Regions from separate parts of the uncultured Planococcus sp. genome, predicted to be linked through region 2. Evidence: riboswitches for the same ligand, from Rfam matches in the RefSeq annotation. Region 2 holds a riboswitch; each other region holds the start of a gene.

Region 1 (7,547 bases), on a different contig from region 2:
TTTAACGATTTCCTGAAGTTCCTTACCGCTCTTTGGAGCGAACAATAGGCCAGCTGCTGCACCGATAACTGCACCGGTTGCTGCACCAGCTAAGAAACCGCCGCCTCCGCCGCTTTCTTTACGTTCAGCTTCTGTTGGCTGTGGCGCTTGGATTTTACCGCCGCGCACAAGGCGCTCTTCCACTTCTTCTACGATTTCGTAAAGCGTACGGCCTTTTGCTTCAACCAATGACACGCTCATGTGATAGTCAGCTAAATCTTCCTGATCTCTCACAACGATGACATCATAATCGGTTGAATCCGATTTATCTTCCAGCATCTCTGCTTGGTAACCTTTTTTCTCTAATGCTTCACGTACTGACGTAAATGGATGTTCGACTGCAATTTTCACCATGTTCTGTCCACTCCCTTTTCAAAAGTCTATATTTCACTGTTTCCCCTCAATTGCGAAATTATAAACTTCTTTCTAAAAATTCGATATTCTACTGCCAGATTTTTATTCTGTCCGTATTCATCAAGCGAGCAGCCAGAACAATGCCCAATATAGCACCGCTCAAGCTGGAAATGAAGAATGGGGGAATAAAAAATAATGCCCCAAATTCCGTACCCAGCAAAAGCTTGGCATAAGGTACGGCAACCAGGGAAGCGATTATTCCCGTACCCACTACTTCCCCTAAAGCAGCAATCCAGATTTTTCCGAACCTTGCATACATGAGTCCAGCCAGCAAAGCCCCGATCATTCCTCCAGGAAAAGCCAATAGAGATCCGGTCCCTGTCAAAATTCTGACGACACCCGTCAAAAAAGCGATCACTACCGCCGGACCTGGCCCAAAAAGAACGGCTGCGATAACATTGATGGCATGCTGGATTGGATATGCACGCGCGATTCCAGCAGGAAAATAAACAAAAGCAGAACCAGCCACTCCGATAGCGACGAACATCGCCATCAAGATGAGTTTTCTTGTCTTCATTTCCCTGCACCTTCTTTACAGGAAGCCTGGAAGGCAGCAATTTGTGCTGCAATATTTCCTGCTTCCGCTATAGCGGATATCACGGCAATCCCTGAAACACCGGATTGCCATACGTGTTTGGCATTATCGGGTGTGATTCCGCCGATCCCTACAATCGGCAAGTCAGGAAATTCATTTTTGACGAGTAGAATTTCTTTGACGCCGGCAGGTTTTTTCGCATCCGCCTTGGAGGTCGTCCCGAAGATCGGACCCATTCCGATATAATCCGCTCCGTCCTTCACAGCCGTTTGCGCTTCTTTCAGGGAGTGGACGGAAACGCCCAGAAGTTTTTCCTTGCCGATCATTTTACGGGTCTGTCCGGCAGCCAGATCTTCCTGCCCGATGTGCACCCCATCCGCTCCAATTTGGCATGCCAGTTCGACCAAGTCGTTGATGATGAATGGAACACCATATTCGCCGCATAGTTGTTGGCATTGTTCAGCGAATTCAACCAATGTTGCACCAGTCAAAGCTCCCTTCCCTTTTTCTCTCAACTGAAAATGGGTGATGCCGCCTTTCAATGCCGTCTCCAATACTTCCAACGGATTTCTTTTCCCCGAATTTCGGGATCCCATTATAAAATAGATGGCCGGTTTATCGGAAAACTTCAATGTTTGCCACCCCCCTATTTTTTTCAAGTCTTGCCTTATACGCTGCATGATTGGTTGGTCCATGTCCCGAACCGATATTCAACGGTTCACCGAGGGCAGCTTGGATAAATTGCTTTGCCATGTGGACAGCGTCCTGCAGTTCCTGTCCTCTGGCCAACTGTGCAGTCACTGCCGCTGCAAAGGTACAGCCGGTGCCATGTGTCTGATCAGTCTCAATCCGGGTTGAGCGGTACAGCACGGATTCTCCGTTATTCTGCAACAAGTAATCCTCTGCATATTGGGGATCGCTCCCATGTCCGCCTTTGATGACGACTGCCTCTGCTCCCAGCGACAAAATCTTTTCAGCAGCCTGCTGGCGGCTGAAGGGATCTGTGATTGCGATGCCTGTCAGCGCTTCCGCCTCCGGAATGTTCGGCGTTACCAGCAAAGCCAATGGCAGCAAGTGGACTTTAAGCGCTTCCACCGCCTCCCGCTGCAATAGATCGGCACCGCCCTTCGCAATCATCACCGGGTCTACTATCAGCTTTCCCCACCCATACTCTCGAACGGCCGCAGCAGTTTCTTTAATGATTTCCGGATTGAACAGCATGCCTGTTTTTACAGCCGCAATCTCAAAATCGCTGCCTACTGCCTCTAATTGCGCTTGTACAGCTTGAGACGACATTGGGTAGATGCCCGTAACTCCCGTCGTATTCTGAGCCGTCACGGCAGTTATTACCGATGTACCGTAGACGCCTAGCTCCTGAAATGTTTTCAGGTCAGCCTGGATGCCGGCGCCTCCTCCAGAATCCGATCCGGCTATCGTCAAAGTTTGTGGTATTTTACTCATAGCATTTCCTCCTGTAAATAGACATATTCTTTCACATCACTGTCCGTCAGCCTGGCAAGTTGATTAATGAAAGCGATTTGAAAATCACCTGGAAGAACTGCAGACTTCGCAGCCTCCTGTCCAGCAATCGCATAAAAGCGCAGCACATGGCCGACAGTCTTTAAAGGATCTTCTGGCTGGACTGCCAAGGCTGCAGCCACAATACTGCTGAGCAAGCAGCCTGTTCCCGTAATCGAAGCCATGATCGGATCACCAAAAGGAATTTCCGTTACACTTTTTCCGTCTGTGACAATATCCATTTTTCCAGTGACTGCGACTACCAACCCTAATTCCGGAGCAGTAGAGACGGCAAGCTCCCTGACGTCCAGGAGCCCTTCTCCGGCGTCAACACCTTTTGACTGCCACCGTTTCCCAGCTACAGCTGCAAGCTCTCCTGCGTTGCACCGAAGGACGCTGACGTCAACTGTGTCCAGAATTTCGCGGACCGCCTTCTTCCTGAAATTACTCGCCCCTGCTCCCACAGGATCCAGGACCACAGGTATTCCTATCCGATTGGCCGACTCTCCGGCAATCAACATACTTTTCAATGATTCCGCGTGTAAAGTTCCGATATTCAATGACAGTGCCTGCGACAATGCCGCAAGTTCCGCTGCTTCTTCAGGCGCTTCTCCCATGATCGGAGATGCACCGATCGCCAGCAGCCCATTGGCTTGAAAATTAGAAACGACATGATTGGTGATGCAATGGACAAGCGGATTTTCACTTCTTATCTGCTGAAGCATATTAGACACCTACTTTATCGACGGAATCTACAGACCAGGATTCTTTTCTCCAAGCCTGATCCCAAAAATTCCATTCATAATAGCTGCTCTTCCGGAAACGGTTTTTCAACTCCTGCCGGCGTGCTTCCGGCAGCCCTTCCGCCAGCCTGTCCATACGGGCAATCTGTTCGTTGACCAGTGCCCCAAACTCATCGGATCCATAAGTTGCGATCCACCGGTTGTAGATTGGATGATCGGGTTCCGCATTTTTCAAGCGCTCCCCAATTTCGTAATAAAGCCAATAGCAAGGCAAAATGGAAGCCAGCACATCCGCTAAATCGCCTTCGGATGAGCGGTACATATGCGATACATAGGCGTAAGCGGTCGGAGAAGGTTCAAACACAGCCCACTCTTCTTCAGTGACTTCGAGAATTTCCATGAACGATTCATGCAGCGCCAGTTCAGCACTGCAGGTATGTGCGGAATGGATGGCAAAACGCTGGGTGGTTTCCAGATCTGTGGCTTTGGCTGCGCCAATAGCCTGTACTTTCGCAAAATGAGTCAAATAATAAGCGTCCTGCATTACGTAAAAGCGAAATCTATCAATCGGCAAAGTCCCGTCTTCGATCCCTTTCACAAACGGGTGATCAAAACTTGCTTGCCACAGGTTGTCGCATTCTTTTCTTACTTCTCTACAAAATGTCATTTCTCCATCTCCTTTTTTCCACAAAACAAAAAACGCCGCTTCCCAGTAAAGGGAAGCGGCGTTTGCAGTCGATAATGGAAATAGCAGACGGTCGCCACTTCCCTCCGCTGGTATGATCCAGATCAGGTTCAAAGGGTCCAGGCTTATGCCCGTCTCAGCCGATATCCGGCTCCCCTAGTGGTGTTTTTTATTTGTGTTTTCGAAATCACTATATCATAGTTTCAGAAAATTCTACAGCTTTTATGCGTTTTCCTGTTTCGTCGTCAAAAAAGTGGACATGGCTCATATCAAAAGCAAGCGTCGCCGTATCGCCAGCTTCAATTGTTGTAGAAGCATCAATGCGTGCGATAAATTCCTGATCCGCATATACCGCATACAGGATTGTTTCAGCCCCTGTCAATTCGGAAACTGTAATGGTCGCTTCGAATTCACTCGCTGGGATACCCGACAGATCTTCGTTATTGACATGAATGTGTTCCGGCCGGATGCCTAAAATCACCGCCTTGCCATCATACCCTTCATTTCTCAGCATCGTCATTACAGATGAGGGTATATCAATCACTTTATCCCCCATCAAATAGGTTCCTTCATCAATTCTTCCTTCAAAAAAGTTCATGGCAGGAGAACCGATAAAGCTGCCGACAAACCGATTTTCCGGAAAATCATATACTTCTTTCGGAGAGCCGACCTGTTGGATCAACCCATCCTTCATAACCACGATCCGGCTGGCCATCGTCATGGCTTCCGTCTGGTCATGCGTTACATAAATAGTAGTGGTTTTCAGCCGTCTATGCAGTTTGGCGATCTCCGCGCGCATTTGGACCCGCAGTTTGGCATCCAGGTTGGACAGCGGCTCGTCCATCAGGAAGACTTTGGCGTCACGAACTATGGCGCGGCCAAGAGCTACACGCTGGCGCTGCCCGCCAGACAGCGCTTTCGGTTTTCTGTCCAAAAAATCTTCCAGGCCAAGAATCGCCGCAGCTTCATCAACACGACGCTTGATTTCCGCCTTTTTGAACTTCCGGAGCTTCAGTCCAAACGCCATGTTTTCATAAACCGACATATGCGGATACAATGCGTAGTTCTGGAAGACCATCGCAATGTCTCGTTCCTTAGGCTCTACCTCGTTCATCCGTTTGCCATCTATATGAAACTCACCTTCCGTTATTTCCTCCAAGCCGGCAATCATTCGAAGAGTGGTTGATTTGCCGCATCCTGAAGGCCCGACAAAGACGATGAATTCCTCATCTTTAATGTGGAGCGTGAAATTCGATACGGCGAGAGCGCCTTTGTCATACCTTTTTCCCAGATTATTAATTTCAATCTCTGCCATTTCGCATTCTCCTTTCCCGCTATTTTATTCTTAATTATAGTCAATTGTCGGTAAATTACAAATACATGTTGGAATTTCGAATAGAAGTGATGTATACTCCTTATTATCAAGATAATAGAATATTTAGTTAATAATTAATAAGTGAAATGGACTTCATTTAACTATGTTTCGTCGGCTCACGAGAATCACTTCGCAAGTCGAAGTTTTTCAGAATTTGTATCTTATTTTACAAAAAGGAGTGTCATCCAATGAAAAACATACGATTTTCCGTGCTTCTTCTGACAATCATGACTCTGATGCTAAGTGGCTGCGCCGGCTTCCAAACCAGTAACAATGAAGAAGCCAATGTAAACGACGAGGGCAAAACAGTCGTCGATTTCTGGTCTTTCTGGGGTTCTGAGCTCAGACGTCCCATCATTGACAAAATCGTTGCTGACTTCAATGAATCCCAGGATGAAATCGAAGTCAGACATACCTACAGTCCTTGGGGAGACATTTGGACAAAAGAGCTGGCTGCCATTGCAGCGGGCAATCCTCCTGATGTCGTGATCAATGATATCAATGCAACTGCAATACGTGGCAAAGAAAATCAGGCAATGAACCTTTCTGAATTCACTGATGGGGATTTCTCCGAAAAATTCTATCCTGAACTTTGGGAAGCGACACTTTATGAAGGCGATTCTTACGGCATTCCCTTCAATACCGATACACGCGTCCTTTTTTATAACAAAGACGCCTTTGAAGAAGTTGGTCTCGATCCCGAAGATCCGCCTGAAACATGGGCTGAATTGGAAGAATACGCAACTAAGTTGGATGTGAAGGAAAATGGTGAGTATGACCGCCTTGGCTTCTATCCTCTTTGGGGAGTAGGCTACGATGTCTGGCTGTTGAATGCCAATGGCCAAAACTACTTCGGCGAAGACAACAATACAGATACAGTCAATATCAATACAGAAAGAAATGTTGAAGTTTTGAATTGGCTGAAATCATGGAGAGATAGAATCGGGGAAAATACAGTCAATTCATTCCAGGCGCAAATCGACAGTCAGCAGGGAAACCCTTTCTTCAGCGGTGATTTGGCTATGATTGTGCAACAGCCCACATTCTATCAGCAAATCAGCGAGTATGCGGAAGACTTGAATTTCGGTGCGGTGCAGCTTCCTGAATACGAACCTGGCAGCGGCCACACGAGTTGGGGCGGCGGCTTCGTAGCTGAAATCCCTGAAGGCTCAAGCGATCCGGAAGCGGCGTGGGAGTTTATTGAATATCTGACAGATAAAGAAGCACAGACGTACTGGGCAGTGGAGAACTTCGATAATGTAGCCAATATCGAAGCAGCAGAAGCAGCTACAGAATCCGATGAGTTGACGGAAGAAGGCCAGATGGTCTATCAGATTGCGGTTGAAAGCATGGAAGATACTTTGTTTACACCGGCTCCCGTGGAAGCACCAGGGTTCTACAATTACATCAATCCGCAAGTCGATGAATTCTTCCTCGGTCAAAAGACCGCCGAAGAAGCACTTGCACAAGCGGAAGAGGATGTAAAAAATTTAATCGAGGAAAACCAGTGAGCTAGGAGGAAATCCTATGGGAAAAAGAAAATTGACCATGAGGCGTAAGGAAGGCATATACGGCTATATTTTCATTTTGCCGTTTATTGTCGGATTCTTCGCTTTCACTGCCGGGCCTTTACTGTTTTCTTTAGCAGGAAGCTTCACAGATTATAATATTACATCACAGATGAATTTCACCGGAGTGGAAAACTACCAATCGCTCATCATGGAAGATGGTCTTTTTCGGACTTCCCTTTGGAATACAATTTATTACGTGGCGTTTTCCGTCCCTCTGACAACAATAGGCGCTATTTTTATTTCTTCACTGTTGAATCAGAACGTTCCGGGCATCCGTTATTTCCGGACCCTGTATTATTTGCCAGCTGTACTGTCAGGTGTCGGCGTCTACCTGCTTTGGATGCAATTGCTTGAGCCTGGAACCGGGATGGTCAATCTCATTCTTGGCTGGGTCGGCATCGACGGTCCAAACTGGCTGTATGATCCGGATTGGACCAAGCCTTCCTTAATTTTGATGAAACTTTGGAGTGTCGGCGGATCCATGCTCCTCTATCTTGCCAGTATGCAGGGGGTTTCAAAAAACCTCTATGAAGCAGCTGAAATTGATGGGGCGAGCAGATTGCGCCAATTTTTCCATATTACAATTCCCATGATCACTCCGGTTATATTTTTCGATGTTGTCACCAGCACGATCGGAGGCTTCCAAATTTTCCAGGAAGCCTATATC
Region 2 (7,547 bases):
CGCAGCCAGCTAAAACCCCCGATGAAATCAATTGATTTCATCGGGGGTTTTTTTATGCTTCCATCATCATTTTTTCCGATTCGGGAACATAAAATCCAAAGGCGATTTTTTCTTTTTACGCAAAATGCCTTTTTCTTTCGCTTCTTTCAGCCACTCGGGAAATTCGTTCAGCATTTGATTGTACAGCTCTTCATCCGTCACTTGATCGATATCAAGGACATGGAAAAAATTCGCGTTGTCCACGAAGCGGCCTTCCATCGTATCCAACTTTCTCAAGACATCGAAGTTCGAATCGCCGATGCCGATGAATTGCCAAAAGATCGGCTGAGTGGACGATTCCACAATGAATTTCTTGATACCGGCTTTACAGCCGCCGTCATTGATGAAAACCAGAAAAACCGGCACATCGCTCGGCTCTTCTTTCGTATACTTCTCGATGACGTCTTTCATCACTTTCGGTTCGTCGTTCCGACCATATTTATGGACCTCATCATTGGACAGGATGTTTTTCTCCACATAGCCCATGAAAATCTCTTCCGTCGCTGCCGGCAATCGGGAAAATTCGTTATCGTACACCCAGACATCCAATTCCCCATCATCATCAAACTGGCTCGCTACCGCCAGTACCCTCTCGACAACTTCCTGCACGACACCGTCACGATACAGCTTCCGCATCGATCCGGTAATATCCAACACAATACCGACTTTCGCCACAACACCTGTTAACTTCTTTTTCTCCAGCACGATGCTGGCCGTTTTCTTTTTCAGGGAAATCGTACTCATCAAATGGCCTCCTCAAGTCATAATGACTTCAGTATATCGAAGATTTTAAAAATAAAAAGTAAATATTGGAAATGATTAAATGTAAATATTAATTTCTAATCAGTATGTTAATCAGTAAAGTAAATTAGATTACGACTCAACATTATCAATTTCTAAGAGATTATCTTCTACACAGTTTAATAAGCCAAGATCTGAAGAAATTGTTCCAGGTGGAAATTTTTATGGGTCTCAACTGTTTCGTGCCTTACACGACTTAGTGAGAGAAAAATGCACTTTGAGTCATTTTGAATAATAATTTTTAATGATGTGCAGAAGCACATATATACATATACCATTGAAGGATATGGAGCAAACTAGTGGAGACTCCCGCAAGCCCGTAGGAAAGATACGGCCGAAAGGAATTCGGATCGTATCTTTGCGACGAAGCTAGCGCAGCGATGCAGGAGCACCGGGTTTCCAGGAGCTGGTTTGCGGAATATCCACAGCTCGCCTAGTTCATGCCCAAAGCGCTCGAAGCGATTCCAGTACACTAAGCCATACTGCCACTTCTCATATCTTTCCAAACTCCCTCTTTACATCCCCCACCACTTCCTCTACACTAAACCCATCGGGAACAACCCGAACACAAAAACCGCATACCGTTTACTGCACTAGGGGTGCCCATTATGGCTGAGATGCAAGCGCAAGCTTCGATCCCTTAAGACTCGATCAGGATAATACCTGCGTGAGGAAGTGCGGCGCATTTCTGAAATAATTCCTTTTGATTATTTGTAGATTATGGCTGCATCTTCGCGGATGCGGCCTTTTTTGTGCAAATTTTTAGGAGGAATGTTGATATGGAACCATTGCAATGCGGGACCAGCCCGATTGTCGGATTTCGCTTTTCGCTTCATCCGATGACCGGCGATTTCATCAAAGTCATCAAAGGAGCCTTGAACGAAACGGACACGTCGAACGTCTGGATGCACACCGATGACGTCTCAACCGTCATACGCGGCAAACAGAATCACGTCTTCAACGTCGCGAAAGCACTGGCGTTGCATACTGCAAAAACCGGAGAGCATGTCGCATTGTCCGGCACCTTCTCGATCGGCTGCCCCGGCGATTCATCCGGGGACGTCTATTTGGAAAAAGACGATGTGCTGTTGAACACCGACGACACGAAGCAATACGTCTCTTCCCAGTTTGCGCTGTACCCGATGAACAATCCGGATTACATGGCAGTCATCTACCGGGAAGTGGACCGCGCCAAAAAACTGGGCGTCTTCAACGACTCGATGCATTACGCCAGCGGCATCCATGGCGATATCCATAAGGTTTTTTCTTTTTACGAAGAAGCATTCACCAATGCGCGTTCCGAAGATCACCGCCACTTGGTGATGACCGTATCAATGAGCATCAACAGCCCGTCCCACGGAGGTGCGTAAGATGCTGAAATCGTGGAAATTAAAAGAAGTGGTGTTGATGTCCCTGTTTGCGGTCGTTTTCGGCATCGTCTACTTGCTGTTTGTCCATGCAGCCAACATTTGGGCTGCAGTCATCGGCCCGCTCGCCTATGAATGGATGTTCGGCATCTGGTTCATCGTGTCGATCATCTGCATGTACATCATCCGCAAACCGGGCGCTGCCTTTATGTCCGAAACGATGGCCGCTGCAATCGAAGTATTGATCGGCAATGCCATGGGCCCTCGCCTGATTCTTTCCGGCGTCATCCAAGGGCTCGGCGCTGAAGCCGCGTTCGCATTGACCGGCTATAAGCATTTCAACATCCTGGTGCTGATGCTTGCCGGCATCGGTTCAGCCGTCTTCAGCTTCATCTATGGTTATTTCATCTCGGGCTATGCAGCACTCGATCCTTCTTTTGTAGCGTTGATGTTCACCATCCGAGTCCTTAGCGGCGCCATCATCGCAGGAATCGGCGGCAAGTATATCGGAGATGCTTTGCTTACGACCGGTTCCCTGCGTGGCTATGCAATTGCGCGTGCGAAAAAAGGTGATGTGAATGCCTGATGAAATCTTCTCGTTAAATGAGCTATCGTTTCGCTTTCCGGAAGATGAAGCGAAAACCTTAACCGGCATTTCCTTTTCGGTCCACCGGGGCGAGCGGCTGGTCTTAACCGGCCCAAGCGGCTGCGGAAAAAGTACCTTGCTGTATTTGCTGAATCGTTTGTATCCGGAGAACTGCGACGGCGTGGTAGATGGAGAGGCTTTATTGTTCGGGAAGCCTGCAGTTGATTATGTCCCTGGGGAAATCAATCACCGCGTGGCAACTGTTTTCCAGGATCCGGATTCACAGTTCTGCATGCCGACCGTTGAAGAAGAACTGGCGTTTACATTAGAAAACCTCCAGACGCCGTTTGATGAAATGGACCCGCGCATCGAAGCAGTTTTGGAGCTGACCCAATTGACACACCTGCGGCATACTGTTATCCAATCCTTGTCCGGAGGGATGAAACAGCGCGTCGCTACTGCTTGTGCGCTGATCATGGATCCCGAGGTTCTATTGCTTGATGAGCCATTGTCTCACCTAGATCCGTATACCGCCAAACAATTCGTCCAGTGGCTCCAACAGCTGCAGCAACAAGCCAATTTGACTATCGTTGCAGTCGAACACCGGCTGGACAGCTGGGGTTCGTTTTTCGGACGTGAAATCCAAATGGGCGGTGATGGAAATATCGTCGCCGATCAGAAATTCACAACACAGCCGTCGGTTCTGTTTCCTGTACGGCAACCCGCAGTCCAACCGGAAACTGCGTTACATGCTGCAGAACTCTCAGTAACGATCAAGAATAAGCAACTGCTCTCTCCATCAACGTTTTCCGCCCGCCGAGGCGAAGTCGTGGTCATCGCCGGACAGAATGGCAGCGGCAAGTCGACTCTCGTGAAGTCACTGTGCGGCATCTATAAAAAGACGACTGGAAGAATCGAATCCGACGGTACCGGCTACGTACCGCAGTCTCCGGAATATCTGTTCCTGACGCAGCGTGTCGACCAGGAAGTGGCATATTCTGGTGCTTCCACCCACGACCAGCTCCATGAATTGATGGTCAATCTGCGGCTGGAGGAAATAAAAAAGGCACATCCTTTCGCCGTCAGCCACGGCCAAAAACGGCGTGTCGCGATAGCCGCCATGCTCGCCGATAAACGGCCGGTGCTGCTCATGGATGAACCGACTTCGGGGCAGGATACCGCCGCACTCCTCGAGCTTTTCGACTTGATCGACCAGCGTTCCAAAGAAGGTACGACTTTTTTGATTGTCACGCATGACATGGAATTTGCGGCAAGCCTCGCCGATTCGGTCCTGCTCATCAAAGACGGGCAAATGACCGGCAAGTTCGATGCAAGAGATGTCTGGCATGACAAAGAGCTGCTGGCTTCGCATCATTTATTGGCGCCGAAAGGAGTGGCCCGCCTTGCAGAATCTTTTGCATGAAATGAATCCGTCCGTCAAGTTCGTGCTGATCACTCTGTCGATGCTGGCCATCGCGTTCTTTTTCAATCCATGGACGCCCTTGTTGTTCTGGGCAGGTATCATCCTGCTGCAGCTCACGATGAGCCGCATCAACTGGAAACTTTGGCTCCTGTTCATGCTGCCGTTTTCCATCGGCGCTTTCGGGTATTTATGGACCACCGTCGTTTTTGGTGCAGACACCGGCGGAACCGTTATCTGGTCATTTGCCGGAATCGATGTGACAGACGAACAATGGGCGCGCGCCCTGTCTCTCTCTTTCCGAGTGATGGCGTTTTCTACACTATCCCTCCTGTTCGCCTTCACCACCGATCCTGTAAAATTCATCTTGAGCCTCATGCAGCAGCTCAAATTGTCGCCGAAATTAGCCTATGGTGTCATGGTGGGCTACCAGTTCCTGCCGGTCATGAAAGATGAATTCACACAGATTCAGCAAGCGCAAAGGCTGCGTGGTGCAGAACTGAAAAAGCGTAGCTGGCAGCGTTTGCTGGAGATGCGCCGCGTATTGATCCCTATGCTGGCGGGCGCTGTCCGGAAAGCGGAACGGTCGGCATTCGCCATGGAAGCGCGCGGCTTTACCGGAGAACCGAGAAGCGCGTATTACCGGCCAGTCCGGATCGGCCGCATTGATTTCCTGATGTCAGGTGTGTTTCTTATCATCCTGCTCATCAGCTGTATTGGCGGCAGCTGGTTAAGCTGAAAATATGGTAAGATGGACTACACAAAATCTTACTGGGAGTGATGGAAGTGGAAGCACGTATCACCGTATTGACGCTCGGCGTCGAGGATTTGGAAACTTCCTTGGCATTTTATCGCGACGGGCTGGGTTTTTCTTCTGATGGAATCATTGGCACTGAATTCGAGCACGGAGCCGTCGCCTTTTTCAAATTGCAACCGGGATTGCAGCTGGCCCTCTGGAAGCGCCAAGATATTGCGCATGACGCTAAACTACAACTCTCTCCCTCAAGCCCCACCAATATGACTATTGGACACAATGTCGGGAGCAAACAGGAAGTTGACAATGTTCTAGAGCTAGCCCATAACAGTGGAGCAGTCATCACAGTTTCTGGCCATGAAACATTCTGGGGTGGCTATTCTGGCTATTTTCAAGATCCTGACGGCCATTTATGGGAAATTGTCTGGAATCCGCATATGGAAAAGCTTGATTGAGTTCAAAGGCCAAGACTGTTCAATTATGAAGAAAGAAACCTTTATTAAGGTTCCTTTCTTTTTTTATTTAGCCGGTCTTCAGTTCTTGTTACTTGTTTTGAATTTTCTCGTTTAGCCTTATGTAGTATTTTACATGTACAAACGATAACACCATTTGTTCCCAACGCTTCTATCGATTATAATGAAAGCAGTTACATATTTAATATGAACGGGGGAGGAATTGCTGTGAATGGATTTCAGTTGCTCGACGAACAGGACAGCCGAATCTACTTTGTTTTCACACCTTGTCATCCGCATTCGTTTCTATTGTTTGAACAACATCTGGAAACCGTATTGGCACATTTCGAATCCATCGTCCCCTCCACTCAATCGAATAGCTGGATCTTGAAGAAAATCGCAATCTTCTGTGAAGACAAAATCAGTTATTTCCCAGACAACGAATTGTTGATTGAACCGAATTCATTTATGGAAGCTTCTATTCAAGAAGTTTACATAATATTATTATTTATCAAAAGTTCCCCTTCCGCTCCTTTTGAATTTCAACCTGCCGAAAAAATTGAGAACCACCAAAACTTCGAAGATGCCCAAAAAGCAGCGACCGAACAAATGGCCAGCCTGAAAAAAGCATCTCCCACAATCGAAATTAAAGCTCTTGGCGCCAAAATGATATACGACATCCCTCTATGACACCATATATAAATAAATCCGTTATTTCACCTCAACAATAAAACCATTGCCCAAGCATGCCTTTTAAGCGCACGCTTGTACAATGGTTTTTTTATGTATTTCATTCTGGTTAGACGGTCAGAGACTGGAAATCAGTGTCTAGGCTAATCGATATCGTGCCGCTTGCTTCTGTTGATCCAGTAAACCAGAAAAGCGACACCTAGTACAATAATGGCTGTTTTCCAGTCGACCTGTCCTGCATCTTCGTCGAAGTCCGCTTTCACCACTGCGCGTTTCCTTTGGTCTGAGGACATTCCAGCCAGCTTTGTATCGATTCTAATGGTTTGAATTGCCGGCACTGCTTCAAATAGGAGAGCCGGTGCGAAGACAAGGTCCGCCTCACCTTCATTTTCGCGGGAATCACCGGACACGCCAGTTTGGATTCCATTAGAGAGAAGCAGGCAAAAGAACAGCAAGCGTATTGTTTTCTTCATCTGCCTCCGCTCCTATTATCGGTGATTTGGATATTCGATTTTGCAGAGAACTTGCCAGCTGTAGTCCCAAAAGTAAAATGAGACAAATAAATAAAGGCTTTCTGGCACCAATTACTGTTCCATAGATGCTGAGCAGAGCACCTGCGAACAATGATTGCACCGAAGCCTCCTTTTAACTAGTTGCTAACTGATGATTTCAGAGCCAAGCGGAATCACTGTAAATTATTCCGACTCAAGAGCGAAAGCGATCACGCCAACAAGCTTGGTGCTATTCCTCAACTAGTCTCAACCACATTTACAGGGTCACGGCCTGTTCCTGTAGTTGAACCAGTTGGTCATTCCTATTCCAGCAACCCGACATAATTTCGACGTTCTGTGAGGATCCTTCTTTTTGCACTAAATTTCTAAGCTGTTGTACTTAATTAGCTTAACATAACTGATAATGATTATCAATATCATTAAGACGACCTTTCTACTCCCTCTATTCGAAACCCAACCGCCCCTTGTATCTAAATGTCTATGGCGTAAAAATGCAAAAAAAGAGAGCTGAAATTCAGCTCTCCAGTGTTCCATATGTGATTTCATCTTCGTCTCTTGCATTGACCCCATTTTTCACGTGGACAATCGTCCGCAAGATCAATTTGGCTTTCGGATGTTCCAGTACCCAACGCTCGTCGGGAACGATTTCAAACTGCTGCATGACCGTATCTTTTGATTTGACGGATCCTGCAAACTCCATCGATTGTTTGGCAATGACGGTTTCATAAAAATCAAAATCGCTGTCATCGCGCGTATCTTCGACAAGCCTCACGACATTCAACTCGATGAAATCAATAGTTTGTTCTCCATCTCCACCATCTAGGTAAATCGTACCGTTCAACGTTTCGCCTTCTTCGAGATGTGGCCTTTCAACCACCGTATTCACTTTCAATGAACCGATGCCTATTGATGATAAAAAATCCTTG
Region 3 (7,547 bases), on a different contig from region 2:
TTCAAAATGCTGCAGCAGCTCAGTCACCGTTTCCACTGTACTTGGAACTACTACATGTACCCCGTTAACCGTCAACTTCATTTCCACCACTTCCTTATCGTGTTTTTTTACTGATCAATCGTTCGATACGAAAAGAGGAGATATCAAGAGAAGGCTTTTTCCCTTCAATCAAATCAGCCATCACTTCTCCCGTAATCGGCGACAGCAAAATTCCATTTCTATAATGGCCAGTCGCGATAAATAAGCCGTCGTAGTCAGGATGTTCACCCATATAAGGCAAACCATCCGCAGTTTGTGGACGAATTCCAGCCCATGCCCCTTCCCATTCTGCTTCTTCTATAGAAGGCACCAGCTTCTTTGCATTTTCCAGCAATAACGAAATGCCTTTTACAGTAGTTTGTTGATTGAATGTATTCGGTATGACGGTTGCGCCTACAATAATTCTTCCACCTTTCTTCGGAACCAGGTAGCAGCCGGAAGAAAAGATGGTGCTGGATAGTAGAGGAACTTCTGTCCGCACAGAAAAACATTCCCCCTTTACGGGATGGGTGATAAGCGGTAACCCCATTTCCATCAGCAAGCTTTCGCTCCACGCACCCCCCGTCACCACGATATTGTCGCTCATAAAGTCTCCTTCAGTTGTAGCGACTCCTATGATTTTCCCCTTAGTGGAATGAAATGAATGAACTTCTACATCTTCTTTAATGACGGAGCCAAGAGCCTCAGCTGACTTTAAAAATCCTAACGCCAGCTGAGGGGCGGCAACTTGGCCATCCCGTTCCAGGTACAGGGCTCCCATCACCTCGTTAGCCAATGCCGGTTCCCTTCTTCTTGCTTCATCGCCTGTGAATAATTCGGCCACTTCGTTATTCTGTCTATGGACCTCCAGTATCCTACGGTGTTCCTGCTGCTCTCTATCGGTTAAGGCAAGCTTCATCATTCCCTTATTGACAAGTTCAATATCAATTCCACTCGTCATTTTCAGTTCATCGGTTAAGCCGTTAAACATCGCCCTGCTGGTTTTTGCTAATTGAAAAAGCGGTCCCTCTCCTTCCAATTCCGCTTGCGCACCAAGCATCCCAGCTGCAGCACCAGATGCTTGACCAGCAAGGCTGTCTTTTTCCAACAGCAAAACTTCCATTCCTCTTTTCGCCAAACTATAGGCCACCGAACCGCCGATGACTCCACCCCCAACTACAATGGCTTCATATGTTCTGTTCATAGAAATCCTCTCCTCATGGCTCCAGATAAAAACTTTCTTTCGCTAAACAGGAACGATAAGATCTTGCAGCCAGCAAAGGATCTTTCGCTTCGAAAATTCCCGACATTACAGCGATCCCTTTCGCTCCTGACCCGATAACATCCCCAGTATTTCCGGGCGTTATGCCACCGATTGCAATGACTGGAATAGAAACTGATTCAGAAACATTTTTCAATAGTTCTAAGCCTTTCGGTATCAGTCCAGTTTTTGATGAGGTCGAATAAATATGACCACATACTACATAATCAGCCCCCTTTTTTTCGGCAAATCGAGCTTCTTCAATCGCATGCACTGAACACCCAATCGTTAAATTTGTGAAATTTCTTTTCACGCAATCTACCGGCAACGAGTGATAAGCCAATTGAACACCTTTTACATTGGAGGCAACGGCAATATCCACTCGGTCGTTTATGATTATTTTTGATAAAGGTACATTTTCATTCACCAACAACTTCACTAATTCCACTACTTCCCTTGCTGTTTTGCTCTTTTCACGTAGATGGATAAAATCAACTTCATGATGAATCCGGCTGATGATTTCTGCCAGTTGTTGGGGGGGTTGCTTATCAGTTGAGATAATATGCAGCTCGCCATCTCTCATAAATTCCCTCCTTCTATCGACTTTCGGAAAGTTAAAACAAATGAGTTCAATAACAAAATAAAAAAACCACTCCAGCGATGGAGTGGTTTTGGGTATATCTTCAGAAAAAATGGACATACATTAACCACTTCCCTACGCTAGTTTCAACTAGATCAGGTTCAAAGGGTCCGGATTTCTCCATCTCAGTCTCATAAGACTCCCCTAGTGTTTTTATATTCAGTTATTTTGAAAGTGCTAAAATCTAAAGTAAGCTTAACATCAACATCGCCATTAATCCAGTTTATCTTGCATTCAATCTTCTAAATATTCAGCGATAAAAAAAGAACTGAATATATCTATATCACACTTTCTATCTCTATCTATTTAGTCCTGACAGGCGTTGAAGCAAGTTTTTTATACCCGCACAACAACAACAACATACAAGCGACGGTTGCAGCTGAAAAAGTACCAAAATAGATGATAGGGGAAACAGCGTATCCGAAAGCTGCAGTACTTTGCAGATTTTCTGCATTTTCCCAGGCTTTTGGAATATTGGGTCTGTAGGTGATGGTTTTTACATAGCCCACGGAAAATACTGCCGCAAAGTAAAGAAGATGGACAATTACGGCCCCAAGCAAAGCCAGCCAAATAGTTTTCATTCCCAACTTCCTTTCTTTTATTCCATAATTTAGTATATCAACTACTTTAAGCCATGTACATAAAAAACCGCGAATTTTCAGCTTTCAAATTTGCAGACAGTAAAATAGCCCTGTTTTTTAAACAAGACCATTTCGTCATACTCCTCTTAAGAAATGAACCTTTATCCTTCTTTATGTTAAACGACGATTAACTAAAGCAAAGACCTCATGTTCGTTGGTTTCTGTCAGTGCCATTGGATTTATCGGCACTGTTTTGCTTATTCATTTTCAACGGAATAAAATAATGGGCAATGCCTTCCCACTGGAGTTCATTGGATAAAATATCGAAACTGGAACGGAAGAAATCTTGTATAGCATTACTGGGATCCTCAAAACTGACTGCACTCTCCAAATCAAGGAAGTATTCGCTCAGTTTTTTATCGTAATATGCCGATTCGGGTTTCAGGTTGGGATGATTTAAATCTTTATAGATGAATGGATAGGGCAATACAAAAAATGTTGGGACATTGACTTTGTCGTCTCCCAACCAAAATCCATATTCGATCATCTGTTCATCAAAAGCCGCCTTTTCAATGATTTTGTCTTCCGGAAATGGTTCCATTTTATCTTTGATAATCAATAAAGACACATCAAAGGTGCCCCAAAACAATTGCGGTTTCATTTTCCGGCATCTGAGCGGACCTGCAAATCTCAATTGTTCTCGCAACGCGAAATGGAATAGCTGCAATCCCCTCATCGCATCCTTGTGATTAAATGTCAGAGGACTACTGTCTTCATTCAGGTTCTTTTTATAGGCCATTTCCTGCGGTTTTGGATTAATAAGGACATCAATGCCACCAGCATTAAGAGCTTCCATTATTTCTTCAAAATAATCCTTTATGGATTTGGAGGATTTCAATTCCAAAGATTGAACGTTGCCATCCACATTGAAAAGGATTTGGCTGTTCCTGATATCCAGATCGAGTTGAAAAACAGCTTTCTTATGGAACAATAAACCGGTTGAAAAGCCATCAGGAGTGACATTCAGCCCGACATGCGCCCATTGTGGTTCCTGCTGGGCAGTTTCCAGTTTTATTTTCCCCAGAATCTGTGAAATCAAATGCAGCGTGAATTTGGTGTCTGCCCATTCGGTATGTCTGATAATATCAACCTTCATTTCTCTCGCCTCCGGGATTCGTATTAGTAGTTACTATACCAACTAGGGCCCAAGGAGAAACTCTTACTAGATGGATTTCCCCATTTATGCAGCAAGTTAGACAGAAATCGATCAGGAGAAAATGATTGAGAAAAACAGTAAACAAGTCAGAACATAACAACAACTTATCGATATCCATTACAGATTCGATTTTACTTATCTTTCTTTTAGCGATATGCTTTTACCTAATTAAAAAGATGCACCAGAATTTTTGAAAAATCCCATAAAACGAAGGAGTGTTTAGTAAAATGGCAAATCAATCACTTATCGAACAATACAAATCCATTCCCACTACCGCTATTTCCGATGCAATGGAAGGGTTGAATAATCTGGATTCGTCCATCAAGCCATTGAAGGATACCTATAAAATCAGTGGGAAAGCACTTACTGTGAAAATGCCCATAGGAGACAATTACAGTGTTATGAAGGCGCTCGATGCAGCCGAGCCTGGAGATATTATTGTCATTGATGCAAAAGGAGACCTGTCGCGCGCCGTCGCAGGCGATTTCGTGATCGGCATGGCCAAAACCCTAGGAATCGCTGGCTTTGTGGTCGATGGTGCCATTCGGGACTTGGAAGCATGCAAAGCGCTTGATTTCCCGATTTTCTGCAAAGGCACAACGATGGCCGCCGGCAATAAGGCTGGCCAAGGCGAAATAAACACGGCGATTTCCTGTGGAGGCGTTTCAGTTCAGTCCGGGGATATCATTGTCGGAGACTGCGATGGCGTTACTGTTATCCCACAGGAAAGCGCACAAAAAGTATTGGCCGGCTCACTTGAGAAAATTGAAAAAGATGAACAGCGCGCTGCCTCGGTTTCTGAGGATGTTGCAGCCATTAAAGAGCACTTGAAAAAGCAACTTGCAAAATCGGCGAAAGCTTAACTTGAAATGATAGAGTCTATTTTTTGCAGAATGAAAAGAGCTATTCTCCCAAAACCTTTTGACTATAGGCAAATACCATCCTTTGAAGGGTTAAGCGAGAGTACATAACGGGTATAGCATATCCAAGACATCAATAAATTTAGAGGAGGAAATCATCATGGATCCAACATTATGGCTGTACATAGCGCTCGGAATTTTCGTTCTGGGCCTGATTATCGCAATCGTCGGAGTGGTTATGCTGATATCAGGAATCAAAGAACCGGTGAAAGAGATCAAAGGCTCAGCAAACAACCTGAAAGAGCGTGTTGACAAGCTCAATTTGGAAGCGACTGCCCTTTCGCATACCGCAAATGAATTAAAAGAAGATGTCCAAATGAAATCTGAAAAAGTCAGCATGTTCGTTGATGCTGCGAAAGGCACCCTGAATTCGGTTGTCGATCTGAATGCAACAGTCCGGTCGATCACTAACGATATTTCAACACGAGTGGATCATGACAAGCGGAACATTGCTGAGGTTAATCAATATAGCAATACGGCAATCGGCTTTGTCGAGCTTGTGAAAAACCGAAAATCTTCCAAAGCCAGCAACACCACTTATACACCAACAGCTATACCTGATGTCAAAGAGTATTAAAAACATCAAAACAGCACCCCGTTGTTCGGTTAATCCGACAATAGGGTGCTGTTTTGATTTGTAGTACATCCTTTTCACCAAGAAAAAAAGAAAAGGCAATCAATGCAATGAAGGGTTTTCCGTCCTGTTGTGCAATGATAGAAGTACAGCATCAACTGAAGCGCAACATCAATACTCGTGATTAGGTTATGCCTTTGTTAATAAAAATAGGACAAGGAGGAGATTCAATGTGAAAAAAGGATGGATCTCGATTGTTGGAGGATTATTGATAGGGCTGGCAATTTCTTACGTGGTACTCGATTATAATGGTTGGACTTTGATAACTATAGGCAGTAACGGCGAAAACACAAGATCGATCAACGAACTTGATTTTGATTTGATGACCAATGCTTTCGGCATCGTGCTCATCTGTGCAGCTGTAATTTACGGAGCTCTCACTGTCATCAGTAAAAAGAAACAAGCGGACAAGTAAAGAGCTATTTCAATCAACAGGGATCCGTCCTCCCCATTGATCAAAAACTCGGATTTCTATTATTCTATTGAGTTTTTCGAATACGCAGTCGTTTTATACATCACCATTGCACAGAAATAGAAAACAGGTGTAGGAAATTTAATATCAATAATTTCCAGAGTAGTATCTTCTAGAAATTCGTTGACCTTTTTATCCATCCCTTTCTCACTCCAGCCATAAAATGTTTTAACTCTCAAACTATCCCTCTCCTTTACAGTATATGTCTTATAGAATATACGGACGAAGCACCTTCAGGTTTCAGAAAACGAGGAAATCAAAGGTTCAGTATTGTTGAAATGATAAGATAAGCGAGTATTCCCGAAATGAAATTAACAATATATTTCATTTTTCTTCCTATCAGAATCCCCTCCTCTTTTCATCCGAATACCCTCAACGGCGTTTTTTATTCACGTTTATCATATTAATCGCGCCCAACTGAAGGCAGGAGTTTGCCCATCACGCAGCGAAGTACTTTCTATCACCTAACCTGACAGGAGGAAATACTATGGACTTAACATACCGGCATCTCCTTGTAGCAATCGACGGTTCAGAAGAGGCGGGATTGGCCTTCAATAAGTCGATTGGCATTGCCAAACGAAACAATGCCGTGTTGAACTTGATTTATGTCGTGGATCCCCGCACCTATACCGCCATTAAAGTGCACGGACCCAATGATGACCAGGAATCCTTTAAGTTCGGCAAGGATCTTCTCGAGAGATACCAGACGGAAGCACTGGCCGCAGGCGTGGAAAATGTAAATGCCATCGTCACTCCTGGTTCCCCCAAAAAGGTCATTGCACGTGACTTCGCCAACAAAGTTGAAGCGGACTTGATCGTATGCGGCGCCTCTGGAATGGATGCCATGGAACGTTTTATGTTGGGTAGTGTGTCCCAACATATTGTCCGCCGGAGCCCCTGTGATGTCTTAGTGGTCCGTATCCCGGACCCTGAAGAAGTAAAAGCACAAGTTTAACAGATGGCCGCTATCAACTCGATATATAGGAAGGACATCCTTGAAAATGCTATAGTGTACAAAAAGATACCACTGGAGGAGAAGAGTTATGGATGCCGATGTACAACCCGAACTGTGTCGAGTGGATGATGCTTTAGATATCATTGTGGGAAAATGGAAACCCATCATTCTATTGTATTTGATGCAAAACGACACCATGAGATTCAGCGAATTGAAACGCAGTATTCCTGCAATTACACAGAAAATGCTTACGAAGCATTTACGGGAACTTGAAGATGAGGATATTGTAAATCGAGTCGTCTACCCCCAAGTTCCACCGAAAGTCGAATATTCCATCACGGAATATGGACGTACCTTGGAAGACATTTTAGGTGCGATGCATGAATGGGGAACCAAACATAGTGCACGCGAAAAACAAAATACGAAAAGTGAGATGAGTGGTTAAGCTCATCTCTTTTTTGTACTTTAAAACTATTGCTCTCTTCCTTACTGCGCAGCCCCAAAAGATGATGCTTGGTTTTCTTTTCTATCAATAATTTTTAATAAAACTAGTGATAGAGTATTGCATTTATAATATTCCTAATATTTTCTAATTTTTATTATAAACCCCTATCTTGCTCTGACTCAATCCTATAAACTAGTAAGACATGGGAATTACTGTCTTTTTAACGATATATAAAATTTTTTTCAAATTTCATTTCAGATCAATTCAAAAACAAAGCAAATCAATCAAGAAAACAATTGGGATTTGTCTACCTGCCTACCGTTATTCAACATGCTCTTAGTTGCAGGACTGGCCTATATGAAATCTGCTGAAAAAATAGTAAACTTCCTTTGCAACGAAAATGAA
Region 4 (7,547 bases), on a different contig from region 2:
ATTGTCCAGCTCCGGCGCCCAGATTCTAGGGTCATAAGCCACTCTGGCTATGTGGCTGAAAAACGCCACTTCGCCAGCGCGTCTTATGCCCGTCGAATCTACACGGGCGCTTGCGCTTATCTTTATTGTCCAGCTCCAGCAGCCAGCCCCTCGAGTCGCTTCAGCCTTTCCAGCAATGGCTGAAGAACGCCATTACCGGCAAGGCTTCCAGCGCTGGTCGGGGCTTAACGGCTGCTTGCGCTTTTCTATGTCCAGACTCCAGCGCCCAGCTCTTTGGGTCATAAGCCAGCCCAGCTGTGCGGCTGAAAATATGCCGCTTCGCCGGTCTGTCTTATGCCCGGCAGAGCTACACGGGCGCTTGCGCTTTTCTTGTTTCATCAAGGCGTCAAAACACCAAATATGATACACTTATAGCATTGAAAAGAAGGTGGAATCGCAAATGACTTTTATAAATGAATTGAGTCCGATATGGCAGGAAAAATGGGAGAAGGCTGGATTTGAAACGGCAATGCCGATCCAGGAGCAGATGATTCCGGAGATGTTGGCGGGCAATGATATCGTTGCAGAATCTCCAACAGGTTCCGGTAAGACTTTGGCTTATGTACTTCCGATATTAGAGCGGGTCAACCCCGAGAAACAAGCAATCCAGGCAATGATTGTAGCGCCGTCGCAGGAATTGTCGATGCAGATCGTCAATGTACTGCGTGAGTGGACAGAAGGAACAGACGTATCAGTCACTCAATTGATTGGCGGAGCAAATATCCAGCGCCAATTGGAGAAATTGAAGAAAAAGCCGACGATTGTGGTGGGGACGCCAGGACGTCTAAATGAGTTGGTGAAAACCAAAAAGCTGAAAATGCATGAAATCCGGATTTTGGTGTTGGATGAAGGCGATCAGTTGATGGCGCGCGAACACCGTGGCATCATGAAGGATTTGATTGAAAAAACCCAGCATGAACGTCAATTGGTGCTGGTATCTGCAACTATCACTGAAGAAATAGAGCTGGTGGCAGAACGTTTGATGCAGCATCCGACACGTCTTCAAGTAACTGCAGAAGATCTGCCGATGTTCGGGAAAGTGACGCATTCGTTCATTAAAGTGGATGAGCGCGACAAGACCGAAATGTTGCGCAGCCTTTCGCATATTCCGGGTATGAAAGGGTTGGCGTTCGTCAATAACCTGGATCAATTGCTGATGAAGGAAAATAAACTGAAGTTCCGTGATGCGAAAATCGTGACCCTGCATTCTGAAATGAAGAAAGATGAACGTAAAAAAGCTTTGGATGCTTTCCGAAAAGGGGAAGTCGCCATATTGATAGCGACAGAAGTGGCAGCACGCGGACTGGATATCGACTTAGTGACGCATGTAATCCATGTGGATGTTCCGCAAACGGTTGAGCAGTACCTGCATCGTTCAGGAAGAACCGGAAGAGCAGGAGCGGATGGTGAAGTGTTGACCTTGCTGGCCTATTCCGATGAACGGCATTATAAGAAATTCACTAAGGAATTGCCGTCTAAACCTGTCCAAAAAGTGATCCATGGCGGGAAACTGATTGAAGGTTCCAGTAAAACCATCGCTGCAAAGGGGAATAAACGATGAATTTTCAGCAGAAGCTCGAACAATATGCCGATTTGACGGTCCATGTAGGCTTAAATGTTCAAAAAGGACAGTTTATTGTTATCAATACGACAATTGATACACTTGAATTCACACGAATTGTTGTTAAAAAAGCTTACGAAGCAGGCGCTAAGCGGGTGCAGGTCAATTATGAGGATCCCGTGTTGACGCGGACACATTTTGAACTGGCACCTGATGAAGCTTTTGCGGAATATCCTGAATGGTCCGTCGTCCAGCGCGATGAAGTGATCAATACAGGCGGTTCTTTCTTGTGGATTGATGCAGAAGATCCGGATCTTTTGACGGGAATTCCCGCGAAACGTCTGGCTGATTCGCAAAAATCTGCTGGGAAAGCATTAGAGCGTTATCGACAGGCGGTCGGAACAGACAAAGTGGCTTGGTCGATCGTCGCGATGCCGTCACCAAAATGGGCGCAAAAAGTATTTCCTGACCTACCGGCTGAAAAACAAGTGGATGCCTTATGGCAGGCCATCTTCAAAACGGTTCGCATCGGTGAAGGCGATGCCGTGGAAGCTTGGAAAAACCACATTGCTTTGTTGGAACAGCGCGCTTCCCAGTTGAATGATAAACGATACGTGAAACTGCAATACAGCGCACCTGGTACAGAGCTGACAATCGAACTTCCCGACAAACATATCTGGATGTCAGGCGCTTCAAAAACGCCTCAAGGCAATCCGTTCATCGCCAATATGCCGACAGAGGAAGTTTATACGGTTCCTTTGAAGCATGGAGTGGATGGAACGGTCCGCAATACAAAGCCCCTTGTTTACCAGGGCAATGTCATCGACGGTTTCACACTGACTTTTGAAAAAGGCAAAATTGTTTCTGCCAAAGCGGAAGTAGGGCAAGAACTTCTTGACGAAATGATCAATGCTGATGAAGGTGCGGCTTATTTGGGAGAAGTGGCATTGGTGCCGTACCATTCACCGATTTCCGATTCGAACATCCTGTTCTACAATACTTTGTTTGATGAAAATGCTTCAAACCATTTAGCGATCGGCGATTCTTATCCGACCTGTTATGAAGGGGCACGTGATTTGGAGCGCAATCAATTGGCAGCCATTGGCTTGAATACGTCCATTGTCCATGAAGATTTCATGATCGGCAGTGACGGAATGGATATTGATGGCATCACTGCAGATGGTTCAAAAGAGCCTATCTTCCGAAATGGAAACTGGGCATTCTAAGAGGTGAGTGAAATGAAAAAGTTTTGGATTGCGGCCATGGCCGGACTTTTCCTGTTCAGCGGATCGGCTAATGCGCAGGCAGAGATTAAACTACCAGCAGCTTATGTAGCCATCGGTGATTCGTTGGCAGCTGGGCAGACACCCGAACGCCAAATAGATACGGGCTATGCAGATTTGATTGCCCAAGAGCTGTCACGAAACCAACCTGTCGCATTCTATTCAAAAAACCTGGCATTTCCCGGTTTTACAACGGCTGATGTGTTAGACAGCATCCAAACCGATGAGGCGAAGGAAGTGCTGGCATCGGCCAATCTTATTACCGTATCGGCAGGTGCGAATGATCTGCTGCGTCTGGTACAGAATGATCCTGTACAGGGATCGCTGACGTTCCAGCAGGTGCAGGCGGATTTTGCACTCAATGATGCACGCAAGAACATGGAGCTGATTTTGGCTGAGCTTATGGAGCAATCTCCGGACGCAGCGGTTTATGTAATGGGTTATTATTTTGCCTATCCGCATGTACGTGACAGTCAAAAGAACGGAACGGCCAAACAGCTTGACCGTCTCAATCAAATTCTCCAGGAGTCTGCTGAAAAGGCAGGAGCCGTTTTTGTTTCGGTGGACAAGCCATTTGGTGAAAATGCCGTAGATAAAGTTCCGAATCCAGCCGATGTCCATCCGAATGCAGTCGGCTACCAGGCGATGGCAAATGCGTTCTTCGATGAATACCAGGCAGCTTGGACAGTCGAAGACTTGGAATTGCCACCGCCGAATCCATTGTCTTTCGAGCAGATAATGGAAGCACAGGATCAAGAAGAGCAAGATGGCCAAGACCAAGAGGCTAGTGATTCGGAAGAAACAGCACAGCGCCCTTCCAATCACAGCCCAACCGGTTACTTTGCATTGCGCGAAGCGATGCCTTATATCTAGAAAAGCGGAAGCATCCGGTAAGGCTGAAGCGACTCGAGGGGCTGACTTCCGATTCTCTATAAAACTAAAAAAACGTTCCGGCATATTTTATGCCGGAACGTTTTTTGGTTTAGCGTTTTTTATCACGCGATGTAGATTGTTTGGAAGCTGGTTGTCCAGCTTTTCCTTGTTTTCTTTTATTTAATACTTTACGGATGATCGGGTAAGCGATGGGACCGTATTTTATCGCAGATTTCACTAGTCTTCCAATTGCCATTTAAATCTCTCCATTCATGGGGTTAGTTATTGTTATTTTCCCGAATTTTGCAGAATGCAAACCTATTTAAGCAGATTGGGCATGAGCCAAGAGGATATCCTTGTACGCATGGACGCTTGAAATCGTTACGTATTCAGCATTACCATGCCAATCATCGCCGCTTGGACCGAATTCTATCGCCCCTTCACCGCCGGTCACCGCTGCATAATAACGCGTATCTGCAGCTCCATGCTGACCGAATAAAACAGGTTCCTGATCCGTAGTATCCAGAATCGCCTTTTGCAGGCTTTGGATATAGGGGTTTTCTTTTGTTGTTGTCAGGGCTGGGGTAGATCCTGATGCTCTATAGTCCATATCGAGATCCAAGGTTTCAGCCAAGTCTGCCAATTGGCGAACGATCTCGTCTTTGTCTTGTCCGGGCATAAAGCGGATATCATAAGACATTTCGCACGTTTCAGGAACCACATTGTAACGGTCTCCTGCTTTGATGATCGGCAAATTGACGGAAGGCTGCTCGTAATATTCCGTTGATTCTTTTCTGAAAGGAAGCTCAGAGATTGCCATGTGGAATTTCATCGCAGATTCAATGGCGTTGATGCCTTCCCAAGGACGGCTCCCGTGGGCCGGTTTGCCTTTGAACGTCATATCCATCCGCAGGATACCTTTGGATTGCAGGCCAACTTTCAATCCCGTAGGTTCACCGCAAATGACGAAGTCACCATGGAAGCCTTGTTCGACCAGCCACTTGGAAGTGTTTCGGCCGCCAATCTCTTCGTCAGTTACAATATGCAGCTGCACCGTGCGCTCTAGGCCGGAACTGTCCAGCTCGATAAAGGCCTGCATCATCGCGGCAACTCCGGCTTTCATGTCAGCGGCGCCGCGGCCATAGATGCGGTCCTGCTCTTCGACTGGGACAAACTGTTCTTTATGGCCAGGAACGACGTCGACGTGGCCATTCCAAACGATGGTCTCGGTGCCTTGCCCTTTAGCGGCAGTCAGCATCAGATAACCATTATTGTCATGGACAGTAACGGTTTCTCCTTTGGATTTCAGCCAATCTGCACAAAAAAGAAGAGCTTCATTGGCTCCATCTTTAGTATCGCTTTGAATTTTAATCAGTTCCTTCAACAATTCAATCATATTTTCGGCAAGCCCAGAATCCCGGCTGCCTTCACCACCTTTCAACTATCTTCATCATGTATTTCTTTACCCTATCAGGCCATCTTAAAACAGTCTTGCACAAAATGAAACCCTTGTGTACAATACAGGTGAATGCTAAATATCTGTATACACCACAAGGGGAGCTTTTGCTGAGAGTGAACATTTGTTCTTACCCTTTGAACCTGTAAGTTAACACTTGCGCAGGGATGTGGATGGAAACCGGCCCTTACAACGGCGACAGGCTCTGTCCTGACGCCGTTTTTAATATGGTTTTATTCACGGCCCTTCTGGTGATGTGCATAACACATTAAAGGAGGAAGTCATGAGAAATAAAAAAGTATTGTTAATGATGGAGATTGCCATTTTCGCAGCTCTTGGATTTGTGTTGGATTTCGTTTCTTTCCGGATGCCACAAGGCGGTTCAGTCAGCCTGGTGATGATTCCAATCGTATTGATCGCTTTCAGAAGAGGCGTCGGTGCGGGAGTACTGACTGGATTTCTGGTCGGTCTGCTGCAGATTGTCTCAGGGTTTATCTCTGTGGCGCCCTTGTCTTTCGGATTCGTCGTCATGCAGGTCATATTGGATTATCTTCTCGCCTATGGAGTGGTGGGGCTGGCGGGTGTCATGCGTGGGAAGTATCTGCAGCATGCACATGCCAAGCAGACAGGGAAGATGCTGACGGCTGTAGTTGCCGGTGTATTGCTTGCTTCTGCGCTGCGCTACCTCGTCCATGTCATTACCGGCATCCTGTTCTTCGGCATGTTTGCTGAAGGCAATGTGGTCATCTACTCGGTGGTCTATAATGCAACGTATATGATCCCGGTATTTTTGCTTGCCGCCTTTGTCTGTGCTGCGCTTTTTGCAGCAGCTCCGAGGCTGGTGGATGCTGAAGCTTGAAGTATGGAAGGCTGTCTTCGGGCAGCCTTCTTTTTTATGACGATTTTCCTGGATTTGTTGAAACGGGTCAGGAGCCTCTGATTTAATTTTGTGGTATAATTCTTGAATAGAAAAGCTTGAAAGAAGGGTCATTGATGATAGCAACTAATGAAAAAGATATTGAAATGTTGAAAAAAGCCGGCCAAATGGTGGCTGAAATTCGTGAAGCGATGAAGGCAGCTACTAAAGCTGGAGTCACCACGAAGGAAATTGACGAATTGGGCGGCAAATTGTTCGAAGAGCTTGGCGGTGTTTCCGGACCTAAATCAGAATATGATTTTCCTGGATTCACCTGCATCAGTGTCAATGAAGAAGTGGCACACGGCATTCCGGGTGATCGTGTGATCCAAGACGGCGATATCGTCAATATCGACGTTTCTGGCTCATACGAAGGTTTCTTCTCCGATACCGGCATTTCCTTTGTTGTAGGGGAAGGGCATGCGGACAAGGAAAAAATCTGTGAAGCTGCAGCTTCTGCATTTGATCGCGCGATGACAAAAGTCAAAGCCGGTGCAAAGCTTAACCAAATCGGCAAAGCGGTGGAACGTGAAGCGAAAGAGCAGGGCTTGTTCGTCATCAAGAATTTGACCGGCCATGGCATCGGTAAATCGCTGCATGAAGCTCCACAGCACATCCTGAATTATTACGATGCGTGGGAGACGACCATCCTGAAAGAAGGCATGGTGCTGGCTGTAGAGCCGTTTATCTCGCAAAAGGCCGAGCACATTGTGGAATCAGGCGATGGCTGGACATTCATCACACCGGATCAGTCATTGGTGGCGCAAATCGAGCATACCGTGCTCGTTACAAAAGGTGAGCCGATCCTGCTGACCAAACTGGATAAATAAGAATTGTATAAAAAATCAAGGGATCCGGAGCAAATGCCGGATCCCTTTTGCTTTTTGCTTTATTATCGAAGTCTGGAAAGAAAAAACTGTGGACACCCTTTAGAATCGGGTTGCCCACAGTTTTACTGAACTGCCGGGGCAGTTCTTTTTTTAATTAGCAGAATACCGGTCAAAATGACGCCGCTCAGGAAAAGGGCAGCCGTTGTCACCAGCATTTCATCTGTCCCATGCTTTACGGCAATTCCGATGAACGCCCAAATGAAGACCAAAGCAAAGGGGATGTCCGCATGATGGAAACGGATGTGCAAAGCAAGTGCCGTGGCGACCGTCAGCATAATCACCGTCCATAGCTGGTCACTGAGTCCCCAACCGCTCCAATTATAATAAGTCAGGACAAAACTGATATTGGCGATGGTTGCGACACTGATCCAACCCATATTGACTGAAATCGGCAGCCGTTCAGTAATCTTTCTTTCTGAATTGCTGTATTGCAGATAAAGGGCGATCAATGCCACAAGGTAGCCGAGCATTGCAATGATTGACCAGGCGAAGAATTCATAATGCCACAAAAGCAGCCAGGTGATATTGA

The links. A riboswitch is a leader RNA that binds a small molecule or an ion and turns the genes downstream of it on or off. The one in region 2 is predicted to bind thiamine pyrophosphate.
Region 1: another riboswitch for thiamine pyrophosphate. It lies ahead of tenA (thiaminase II); the one in region 2 lies ahead of Q0785_RS06990 (YkoF family thiamine/hydroxymethylpyrimidine-binding protein).
Region 3: another riboswitch for thiamine pyrophosphate. It lies ahead of tenI (thiazole tautomerase TenI); the one in region 2 lies ahead of Q0785_RS06990 (YkoF family thiamine/hydroxymethylpyrimidine-binding protein).
Region 4: another riboswitch for thiamine pyrophosphate. It lies ahead of thiT (energy-coupled thiamine transporter ThiT); the one in region 2 lies ahead of Q0785_RS06990 (YkoF family thiamine/hydroxymethylpyrimidine-binding protein).

What each region holds. Positions count from the first base shown of each region.
Region 1 is NZ_CANMXD010000017.1:41,941-49,487, forward strand. Features, by position in the region: gene Q0785_RS19235 (YkuS family protein) at 1-393, opposite strand, end outside; gene thiW (energy coupling factor transporter S component ThiW) at 482-970, opposite strand; gene thiE (thiamine phosphate synthase) at 967-1,620, opposite strand; gene thiD (bifunctional hydroxymethylpyrimidine kinase/phosphomethylpyrimidine kinase) at 1,604-2,449, opposite strand; gene thiM (hydroxyethylthiazole kinase) at 2,446-3,231, opposite strand; gene tenA (thiaminase II) at 3,233-3,916, opposite strand; TPP riboswitch at 3,999-4,102, opposite strand; gene ugpC (sn-glycerol-3-phosphate ABC transporter ATP-binding protein UgpC) at 4,125-5,249, opposite strand; gene Q0785_RS19270 (ABC transporter substrate-binding protein) at 5,498-6,820, shown strand; gene Q0785_RS19275 (sugar ABC transporter permease) at 6,837-7,547, shown strand, end outside.
Region 2 is NZ_CANMXD010000004.1:95,114-102,660, forward strand. Features, by position in the region: gene Q0785_RS06985 (VWA domain-containing protein) at 67-783, opposite strand; TPP riboswitch at 1,426-1,531, shown strand; gene Q0785_RS06990 (YkoF family thiamine/hydroxymethylpyrimidine-binding protein) at 1,620-2,210, shown strand; gene Q0785_RS06995 (ECF transporter S component) at 2,212-2,793, shown strand; gene Q0785_RS07000 (ABC transporter ATP-binding protein) at 2,786-4,216, shown strand; gene Q0785_RS07005 (energy-coupling factor transporter transmembrane component T) at 4,197-4,952, shown strand; gene Q0785_RS07010 (VOC family protein) at 5,000-5,422, shown strand; gene Q0785_RS07015 (hypothetical protein) at 5,648-6,109, shown strand; gene Q0785_RS07020 (hypothetical protein) at 6,253-6,582, opposite strand; gene Q0785_RS07025 (sporulation protein) at 7,136-7,547, opposite strand, start outside.
Region 3 is NZ_CANMXD010000005.1:174,440-181,986, forward strand. Features, by position in the region: gene thiS (sulfur carrier protein ThiS) at 1-81, opposite strand, end outside; gene thiO (glycine oxidase ThiO) at 95-1,222, opposite strand; gene tenI (thiazole tautomerase TenI) at 1,236-1,862, opposite strand; TPP riboswitch at 1,975-2,075, opposite strand; gene Q0785_RS09455 (hypothetical protein) at 2,222-2,500, opposite strand; gene Q0785_RS09460 (DUF5996 family protein) at 2,706-3,656, opposite strand; gene Q0785_RS09465 (RraA family protein) at 3,944-4,579, shown strand; gene Q0785_RS09470 (DUF948 domain-containing protein) at 4,737-5,213, shown strand; gene Q0785_RS09475 (hypothetical protein) at 5,443-5,685, shown strand; gene Q0785_RS09480 (hypothetical protein) at 5,745-5,921, opposite strand; gene Q0785_RS09485 (universal stress protein) at 6,230-6,697, shown strand; gene Q0785_RS09490 (helix-turn-helix domain-containing protein) at 6,786-7,142, shown strand.
Region 4 is NZ_CANMXD010000014.1:24,308-31,854, reverse strand. Features, by position in the region: gene Q0785_RS18060 (DEAD/DEAH box helicase) at 440-1,600, shown strand; gene Q0785_RS18055 (aminopeptidase) at 1,597-2,826, shown strand; gene Q0785_RS18050 (SGNH/GDSL hydrolase family protein) at 2,839-3,756, shown strand; gene Q0785_RS18045 (hypothetical protein) at 3,866-4,012, opposite strand; gene Q0785_RS18040 (M20/M25/M40 family metallo-hydrolase) at 4,079-5,152, opposite strand; TPP riboswitch at 5,300-5,397, shown strand; gene thiT (energy-coupled thiamine transporter ThiT) at 5,496-6,071, shown strand; gene map (type I methionyl aminopeptidase) at 6,206-6,958, shown strand; gene Q0785_RS18025 (TspO/MBR family protein) at 7,081-7,547, opposite strand, start outside.